Regions from separate parts of the Acholeplasma sp. ORD1043 genome, predicted to be linked through region 2. Evidence: riboswitches for the same ligand, from Rfam matches in the RefSeq annotation. Region 2 holds a riboswitch; each other region holds the start of a gene.

Region 1 (3,294 bases), on a different contig from region 2:
CAAGTATGCACCAACCAATGGTAATGCATGATTCTAATCCCGGTAATATATATAAATCTTGGGGTGGGGTTGCAAGAAACATTGCTGAAAATTTAGCCAGATTGGAACTTGAACCGACCCTAATTACAGTACTTGGGGAAGATGCTCAAGATTTTCTGAACATGGCACGCGATATAAAGTTAAAGGTTTTATATCAAACTGTAAAACAAACTCCAAGTTACGTAGCAATTCATGATGATAAAGGTAATCTATTCACTGCGGTTAGTTCAATGGATCAACTTAAAAAACTTACACCTCAAGTGATTAGACGATATCAAGATCATATAGAAAAAGCGGATATTGTTGTATTAGATGCTAATCTAACTGAAGATACGATTGAATATATTTTTAAAACATTTAATAAAGCATTCTATGTTGACTTAGTAAGTAGCGCTAAAGCCGCTAAATTCATTCCTTATCTTCAAAAAATCCACACCATCAAAATTAATACTAATGAAGGAAAGATGATTACTGTATTTGATGACCCAATTCAAATTGGTCAAATTTTATTAAATAAAGGTATCCATAATATATTCTTAACTTTAGGAAAAAATGGTGTATATCAATTTACTCCAGAGTTTATTAATTTTTACCAAAAGTCATTTGATGGAGTGATCATTAATGACACTGGCGCAAGAGATGGATTCTTTGCAGGAACAATTTTTGCTGAAATAAATAATTTAGAACCACTAAAAACGGGAACAATTCTTTCACATTTTACACTTCAATCTATCGATGCTGTATATAAGAAATTAAAAGTGAACCAACTTGTTTCAATGGTGAAGGAGAAATAACATGAATCAATTTATCGATATTGCACCAAATGTATTAGACGCATTAAAAAAAATCAACCAGTTGTTGCTTTAGAGTCAACAATCATTTCACATGGGATGCCATATCCAAGAAATGTTGAAGTGGGTATGACGTTAGAAAAAATTATTAAAAATGCTGGTGCAACACCTGCAACAATTGCTATTTTAGATGGCAGAATTAAAGTAGGTCTATCACCTGATGAACTAACTAAATTAGGGTCAGTAGGTAACATTATGAAAGTTTCAAAACGCGATATACCTTATTGTATTACAAAAGGTTATAATGGAGCTACGACCGTATCTGCAACTATTTTAATCGCAGCAATGACTGGAATTAAAGTGTTTGCTACTGGTGGTATTGGTGGTGTTCACAGAAATGGTCAAGATACGTTTGATATTTCAAGAGATTTAGAAGAGTTAGCAAATGAAAATGTCTGTGTTGTTTCAGCAGGATGTAATTCAATTTTAGATATAGGTTTAACACTTGAGTACCTAGAAACAAAAGGCGTGCCTGTAGTTGGTTTTGGTACCGATGAATTCCCTGCATTTTACACTAAAAAATCTGGTTTTAGACTGGAATATCAATTAAACAAACCTTCAGAAATTGCTAAATTGTTACAAACCAAATGGACACTTCCGCTCCAAGGTGGTGTGCTTGTTGCGAATCCAATACCTAATCAATTTTCATTGGATGAAGCATTTATTAATTCTGAAATTGAGAAAGCATTAGCATCCGCTGAGAAAAATAATATCAAAGGCAAAGCAATCACTCCTTACTTACTTGCAAGCATTGAAAAATCAACTAAGGGTATTAGCTTAGATTCAAATATTCAACTTGTTTATAACAATGCTAAACTCGGTGCAGAAATAGCAATTGAACTTTCAAAACTTAATAATTTATAGCATATTCGGTACTTTGTCTCATTAAATATCCATTTTGTTTGCATATAAAACTATTTTTTATTATAATAATAGCAGTCATAAATTTAAGCATATTGTATCGGCAAACTTAAGGTAACTTAAGGACGCAAAGCTATAGGGCCATAACATTAACGTGGCAGCCAGTTGCAAATCACTTTTCGTGATTTCAATGGCTGCTTTTTATTTGTCATGGCTATTGGGGGATATGTATGACTAAAAGGTTAAGTACTGCACTTCTTGTGGTCCTAGCTATTGCTATAATGTACACTATTTCAATTTCGTTTTCATATTGGGCAGCGATTGAAAGATATGTTGATGTGTATATTGTTATTGACACGATTCATGAAGCTGAACTGACAGTGGATTTAAAAGAAGATAAATCTAATATCAATAAAAAATTAGTTCCAGCTGGTTATGTTTACTCAAGTGATGAAGTGGACGAAATTATCTTCACCTTTGAACTAGATATTAATGGCGAGGAATTACAACCCGGCATAGAACTTAATGTAACCATCCAAGTCAAAAATATATTAATTAATGGTGATCCTACCTACAGTTATTTAGTAGAGATCATTCTACCAAATGAAGGTAATCTCTTGATTGGAAACGATTCATTACTTGTAGTTGTTAAGGTTAGATTAACTGAACCAGAGACAAGAGAGATTGCTGAAGCAATTAGGGGTAAAAATATAACCTTTGATTTGCTATTTAACGTTGTTTCTTAAAAGTTTAAAAAAACTTAAGGATTAAAAAGGGAGAGTACAAATATGAAAAAGAATCAAAAATTAATGCTTATTGCATTATTCTTATTGGCAGTGGTATCAATCGGGATATCATATGCATTCTGGGCGAGTATCAATTTAGAAGCTGAAGAATCAGGGGAAATCACAATTGGTACAGGTTTAGTTGTTGAAGTATCTGCTTCTACTGCTGATGTTACTGATGGTGTTTTAGTACCTGCAGGTCAAGCTGAATTCTCATTAGAAGATGACGCTGTTGAATACATTATCTTCACATTCTCAATCGTATGGGAGTCAAACGATTTAGATAGTGAAGCAACTGGTACACTTGAAGTTGATTTTGAAAATGTTTCCTTTGGTGTTGTTAATGAATTAGTGAGTTACTTAAATCTTACTTACCAAATCGGTGGTACTGTGGTAAATGGTGTATTCCAAGCTGATGGTAGTGATGTGATTGAAGTTAATGGTGATGCAGTTACTGTTTATGTAAAAGTGACCTTAACTGAACCAGTTGAAATTGAAGATGAAATTACTGCTGAAGAAGCTCAAGAAGTTGCCGAAGCTATGTTTGGTGCAACCGCTACATTTGATGTCTTATTTACAGTTATCGAAGACTAATATCTAAATTAAAATAAACTAAAAAGTGGTCACAAGACCACTTTTTCGTAACATAATCTAATTTATGTTACAATAATCTTAGGATAAGATTACGTTTTTATAGGGGTATAAATATGGCGGATAAGTTTGATTCAAATAAATTAATTAGTATCATATTGTATAGT
Region 2 (3,294 bases):
GTCTTTGGAATCTTTATCGTTGTAAAAAAAGAATCCATTAGATATCGTGATGAAAAACTTTTAGTTCAAGACCAAGTTGTACCGCTGAATACTTTAAGTGTATTAATTGATCGTACAATTAAAAGAAATAGTAAGAAGAATAAACCATTTACGTTATTTCTAATTGACTTAGACCATTACCGTGATATTGTTGATACCTTCAATGAAGAAGAAGAAAAATTGATTATGAGTTATGTCTCTAATCATATTAAATCAAGTCTTCCTGAAGAATCTGTGATCTCACAAGGTATTAAACCTGACCAATTCTATGTCTTTATTCCAGATAGTTTTGATCATTCTAAAATTATTTATCTGGCTAAACAAATTAAAAAAGATTCAGAACGTAAGGTGCATATCCTAGATAGTGTCACCATTAAGAAAACAGTAAGTATTTCAATTGCAACATTCCCGCTACACGGTAATACTAAAGAGCACTTATTCCAAGCATTAGATATTGCTATGTATATCGTTAAGAAAAATGGTGGTAATGATATTAAGTATTATTCAGAAGAACTGAATCAAGGTAAGGAATATCTTGATTTATATCATGAAATTAAAGAAGCAATTCAAAAAGAAGAATTCTTGTACTACTATCAACCAATTGTTTCAACTGAGGATAAAACTAAAGTGCTTGGGGTTGAAGCACTCTTACGTTGGCAACATCCAACAAGAGGACTCTTAGCACCAGGTTCATTCTTGAGTATGGCAGAACAATCTGGTGAATTAGATGAAATTGGTATTTGGGGTGTAGAACAAGCGCTCCTCTTACAAACTGATTTAAGTCAGCTATATCAAATCCATGACCTAGTGGTCAATATTAACGTTTCTCCTCGTCAGATTCTAAATGAAGAAACTTTTACAATCTTCCAAAGATTAATTCAAAAACATAGAACGAAAGCAGAATTAGTAGCGATTGAAATTCCAGAATTCTCGCTTTACAAACAAAATGAAATATTTAGACGTAACTTAATTAAAATTAAAACCTTAGGATTCCAAATTGCAATCGATATCTCAACGACAGATTATGACGTATTAGACATCGTAGAACGATTTAAGATTGACATGATTAAGCTCAATCGAGAGTTCTTCAAACTAGAAGAAAATTATAATAAACGTAAGTATTTAAAGATGCTTATTGATTTTGTCGAGTCACAGCAAATCAAACTGGTTGCAGAAGGTATAGAAACTGAAGAACAATTTCAGGATATGTATACAAAAGGCGTCTCATATGCGCAAGGTTATTTTATCGCAAAACCTTTAGATCAAACACAGTTATCGGCTTTCTTAAGACAATCTGAGGATTAGAAATTTGTCGCATACATTTTTGTTGACACTATAAAAAAACGTGATAAAATACTAGTATACGAAAAAGGCAAAGCTAGAGAAATCTAGTGACGCAAAACTATAGGACCTGTCAAATGGTAGCCAGTTGCCAACAATTTATGTGGCACTGGCTTTTTGTTTTTTAAACGAGGTAACGAGGTAACCATGGCGTTAAGTAAAGTATGGGGCATTGGTAAAACCGTTAGAAATGCCACTAAATTTTCCAAGTTAATATTCCTCTTCATTCCACTGTTTGGATTCTTATCCGTAACAATGGGGGTCGTATCATTTTATGGACAATACACTGGGGATATGTCAGTAGCAATTGATCAATTTTCTGACAGTTCAATTAGAATCTCAGAAGATTCAACATTTGCTGAATCACGTACTGTTCTAAGATATCCTGGGATGAGTTTTGTCAACCAAGCATCCTACGAAGGTGTGATGGCATTCCACTATCAAAATGTCATACAAACTCCTGGATATTACCTTCCTGATGTTAAAGATAAAGATAGAGAAGTTATTGCATTCACATTCTACTTAAAGAATATGAACGAGGCGGCAACCATCAACAGGTTGAATTATAAGATTCTATTTTTAGAAACCTCAAAACATATTGAAGAACACTTAAGAATTATGGTGGTCGTTGATAATGTTGCAGATGTCTATGAATATCAATCTTATCGAATCCCAGGTGTGCAGTCACTATCATTTGCATCAAGACAAGTTGCAGTTGATGGTAATATCTTCCAGTTAAAAGCTCAAAACACAGTTAAAATTAGCGTCATACTTTGGATTGATGGATACTTAGAAGATTATTTAAAGAGTATTGGTAAATACACCGAAGAAGATTTAATGGGTGGTAGACTAAAACTCCAAATGATTTTCTCGGTAAACGAAGAAGGCTCATAATGCTTAAGAAAATATATGCAGCGTTATTTGCACTCACGTTAATATCCATTACATTAACCACCTCAGTATACGCTTGGTTTAACACTTCAAAATCATCACTCGTTGATGGGGTTGAAATGGGAGTAGGAGAAGATGATAATTTGTACCTATCATTAGATGGTATAAACTATCACAAGAATATTACACAAGAAATGTTAAGGGAACATATCGGTAAGACAACTAGATTAACCAATATCACCTCACCGGATGGCAAAACCTTTTACGCAAGTCCAACATCTACAAGAGTTTATGCAGATCCAAGGACTGAATACCTCACATTTGATGTCTACTTCAAAGTGATTACCGATAATGAAAATGAAGCAGCGCATCAAAAATTTGTTTACCTAGCAGATAGGAAAACACCAAGTTTCGAACTTGCACCTAACACCAAAGGAACATTTGTTGTAAGTCGTGGTGTAAACTGGACATCACCAATAGATTTTAATGATGGTGACATATATGTCACAGCAGGAGAAAATCGCTTGTATCACGCGTCTGACGCTGTTAGAATAGGAGTTGTAAATGATGAACAAGAATTATCATTTATATATGACCCTTCTGAAAACGAAGCACGTGGATACGGAAAATTATTTGGAGCACTTGATTACTACGAAAGAAGATTAGGTGTTAGATTAGTACCACCTGAAGCACCAAATAATATGATTTATCGTTTATCTAACTTCTCACCACTACAAGATGATATCGCACTAGATAAAGTAAGTTTAGTCGCAGAAACTATCCTAGTGAATGAAGTAGATGGCATCTATGAATACAGAGGACATGCTACAGTGTCTATCTGGATAGAAGGATGGGATCCAGATTCCATGGATGCGATTCAAGCAGACGCTTTACTTATTAGCCTAAGATTTAAAGCGGCTAGATTTGAAAATTAATTAGGGTTATAAATGGTTAACAGCCAATAACAAGAAAATAGTTTATAAATATTAAAAAACATTCTCAAGGAGAGGAACAAATATGAAA
Region 3 (3,294 bases), on a different contig from region 2:
CTCTTTGAATTTCAGCTGTTAACTCTTCTTGATAACCATGGTATTCAAGCAATAAAACAAATTCATCTCCACCGTATCTTGCTGCAAAATTTGTACCAGATACTAAGTTTGATAATCTTTCACCAATTTGTTTTAAGACTTCATCTCCCACATCGTGTCCATAATAATCGTTTATCTTTTTGAAATCATCTAAATCTACTGCCACGATAGCAAAACTTTCATTATTTTCTAATTTTGAGTTAAATTGTCTTAAAAATAATCGTCGATTTGGTAATTCAGTCAATGAATCATAATATGCATATCGATCCAGTTTTTCTTTTAAATCATATATTTCTGTAATATCAGTTAATGATACAATTAATAATTTTTCTTCAAGTTCATCCACAATCGAAATAGAAAGTAATGAGTGCATAAGTTCTCCACTTTCTTTTAAGATTGGTAATTCTTTATTAAGAATTTCTCTCTTATTTAACTGATAATCCTTTGTATCTTGACGATCCTTGATTAAGCTAAATGCTTTGGCTTGACTATAATGTTTTCCAACTAAATCTTCACGTTGATATTCTAATTGTTTAATAAATGCTTCATTTACATCAAGAATTAAATCTGTTTCATATGAAATCATTAACATCGCATGCGGACTCTTGGTGAAAATTGTCTTAAATTTAGTTTGTTCTGAGTTAATACCTTGCCATGCTTTATCACTTACAAGTAAATTAAAGATCATAGCAAGTAAAGTAAATAGTATGTAATACACAAGAATAATTGTGTAGTCAATTGAATTAACTAAATGATAGTTTGCAACTTCAACATCAATAAAAAAAGCATTTACAATTCTTACAACAGCAATTAAACCAACAACTGCCATAAATGATGCAGTTATAATTGTATTGTTCTTACTCGGGCCTTCTTTTAATTTAAATAAAATAAATGAACCTCTAAACGTAATATATGAAACCGTAATATTTAACGAAATAATTTGATAGGTTAATTGATAATTAAATGAATTAAAGTAAATGATTAACAAGGTCGATAAAAAGATCAAAATATACATTTCAAAATAACTTACAAATCGGTCAAAAAAGCGATCTATACCACTAACTAAGCATAAAATACCAACCATAATCAGTACACCTGAAAGTGGTACGGTAAAATCCTTAACAACAGAATTGGAAAACATAGAAATAACTAATCCAAAAGTATGGATTATAATCCCGATGATCCATCCTCTAATCCCACGATACTTTTTACCCACTTTATGATAAGAGTGAGAAAGCAATAGCGATGTTGTCAGAGCAATTAAAAAGCACGCTAAAATTATGGCTGTATAAATCATATATCTCCCCTACATGATTTGCAGTATTACTAAAATTATAGCAAATATTTTTCAAAATAAATCTATAATACAATAAAAAAAGAACAAGTTCTTATTTTTATTCTGAATTAGAGGTTTAAGTATGTTATTTGCACAACTTTATAAATATTGTGATACAATAACGTTAGTAAAAAACATCAATCGGCAAACTTAGGGCAACCTAAGGACGCAAAGCTATAGGGTCTTTAAACGAGACAGCCAGTTGCAACTTCCAACGAAGTTAAAACTGCTGTCTTTTTTTAGGGGAAAATGACATGAAAGTTAAAATCCAGTTAACTATATTCATCATGTTACTCATCTTTATCGGGGGAACTACATTTGCCTTCTGGTCATACAGGAGTCTTTTTTCTTCTGAAACAAACAATACAATTACAATAGGTACTGGTAAAACTTCAATTACTTCTGTTGATTTTTCATATCTTGGAAATGAAACATATAGACTAGTCCCACTAGGTAGAGCTTCAAGTTCAGAGCCCGGTGCTGTCGAATTTGTTTTACTTGTTTATGAAGTAGAATGGACTCATAATGATGAACCCGATTTCGAAGGAACCATTTATGATTTAATCGTCTCAATTGAAAATATAACGCCAGAAAATGAAGTGTTAGAAGGACTACTTAATATCACTTTTCAAGTTGGTGGTGTCGAACCATCCAACTTAAGTGGAGAATCAAGTCTAGATAATACTAACGGGTCAATTGAAATTGATGGAGATAAAGTTAAAGTTTATATTTTAGTTACTTTAGATAATCCGGAATCCATCGGTGAGTATGATCAAATTGTTGGTGAAACAATCGTATTTGATGTCAAATTTGAAGTTATAAAACCTACTGTTTAAGGAGTATTCAATGGATTTTTCACGTTATAAAAAATTGAAGTATTTAATCATGTTTATGGTTTTATTATCATGTTTTTTAACGACGTCGATTTCCTTTGCTTATTGGATGAATTTAGTAATCGGAAATCCTTCTAATGCTACACATAATAATATATCAATTCCTTCTTGGAATTATTTAATTGATGTAGCACCATCAGGTATACCTGAATATGATCCAAATGGTACATATGCAAATGGAGATTTGGTATGGTATCAAGGTGTTATATATAGAATTAGTCATCAAGGTTATGGTGGTAAATTTCCACCTGGTGAACCATATGGTCCGTTTAAAGATATTACGATGTTTTATCTTTCTACAAACACATATGAAGTCGGTGAAGTTGTTGCCTATCAAGGTAACTTCTATCAAGTCTTGAATTCAGGAATTGCAAATGCTAGAACTCCAGATATTAGTTTAGGTTGGACGATTTTCAATTTTGCAATATTAGAATACAACACGAATTGGATATACGAAAATAATCACCACGTTATGTATAATGATTTAATTTATCGAGTTGCTGAAAAAGGATCTGCAAATAATGCTGCTAATCCAAACACACTTGAAGGTTGGGAAAGATATAAATTAGGTGTAAGACCGTATGACCCTACGATTAAATATATACTCGGTGATACAGTGGATTACAATGGTAGTCTTTACTATGTTACAAACGCCACTCAAGCTAATGCGAATAATCCTTCTACTTTAGTTGGATGGTCTACAAAAAATGCACTCATTCAAGAATTTGTTAATGGGAAATCTTATCCATTAAATACCCTTGTAAACTACTTTGGATACATATACGAAACTAAAAATCAATATTATTTTTCAGCATCACCAGCAGGACGTATTAATTGGGAACAAAAAAATGATTACTTCCCAAATTATGTTGCAGGTTCTCAGTATGATGCAAATGTTTATGTTAAATATAACGGCAATGTTTATCGTTCAAAACATAATAATTCAAGCGCACCAAATACAAGTGCATGGGAATTAGTAAATATTCTTCCTTATAATTCTTCAATTACTTATTCTCTTGGTCAATT

The links. A riboswitch is a leader RNA that binds a small molecule or an ion and turns the genes downstream of it on or off. The one in region 2 is predicted to bind cyclic di-GMP.
Region 1: linked by a shared signal. The riboswitch ahead of PG914_RS05255 (hypothetical protein) and the one ahead of PG914_RS01310 (hypothetical protein) in region 2 are both predicted to bind cyclic di-GMP.
Region 3: linked by a shared signal. The riboswitch ahead of PG914_RS06745 (hypothetical protein) and the one ahead of PG914_RS01310 (hypothetical protein) in region 2 are both predicted to bind cyclic di-GMP.

Annotation. Positions count from the first base shown of each region.
Region 1 is NZ_JAQLOJ010000012.1:4,547-7,840, forward strand. It holds gene PG914_RS05245 (PfkB family carbohydrate kinase) at 1-833, shown strand, start outside; partial or broken gene PG914_RS05250 (pseudouridine-5'-phosphate glycosidase) at 835-1,754, shown strand; cyclic di-GMP riboswitch class I at 1,844-1,924, shown strand; gene PG914_RS05255 (hypothetical protein) at 1,982-2,497, shown strand; gene PG914_RS05260 (hypothetical protein) at 2,540-3,130, shown strand; gene PG914_RS05265 (S24/S26 family peptidase) at 3,244-3,294, shown strand, end outside.
Region 2 is NZ_JAQLOJ010000002.1:39,414-42,707, reverse strand. It holds gene PG914_RS01315 (EAL domain-containing protein) at 1-1,344, shown strand, start outside; cyclic di-GMP riboswitch class I at 1,401-1,476, shown strand; gene PG914_RS01310 (hypothetical protein) at 1,528-2,274, shown strand; gene PG914_RS01305 (hypothetical protein) at 2,274-3,206, shown strand; gene PG914_RS01300 (hypothetical protein) at 3,289-3,294, shown strand, end outside.
Region 3 is NZ_JAQLOJ010000020.1:7,870-11,163, forward strand. It holds gene PG914_RS06740 (diguanylate cyclase domain-containing protein) at 1-1,180, opposite strand, end outside; cyclic di-GMP riboswitch class I at 1,509-1,585, shown strand; gene PG914_RS06745 (hypothetical protein) at 1,630-2,211, shown strand; gene PG914_RS06750 (hypothetical protein) at 2,318-3,294, shown strand, end outside.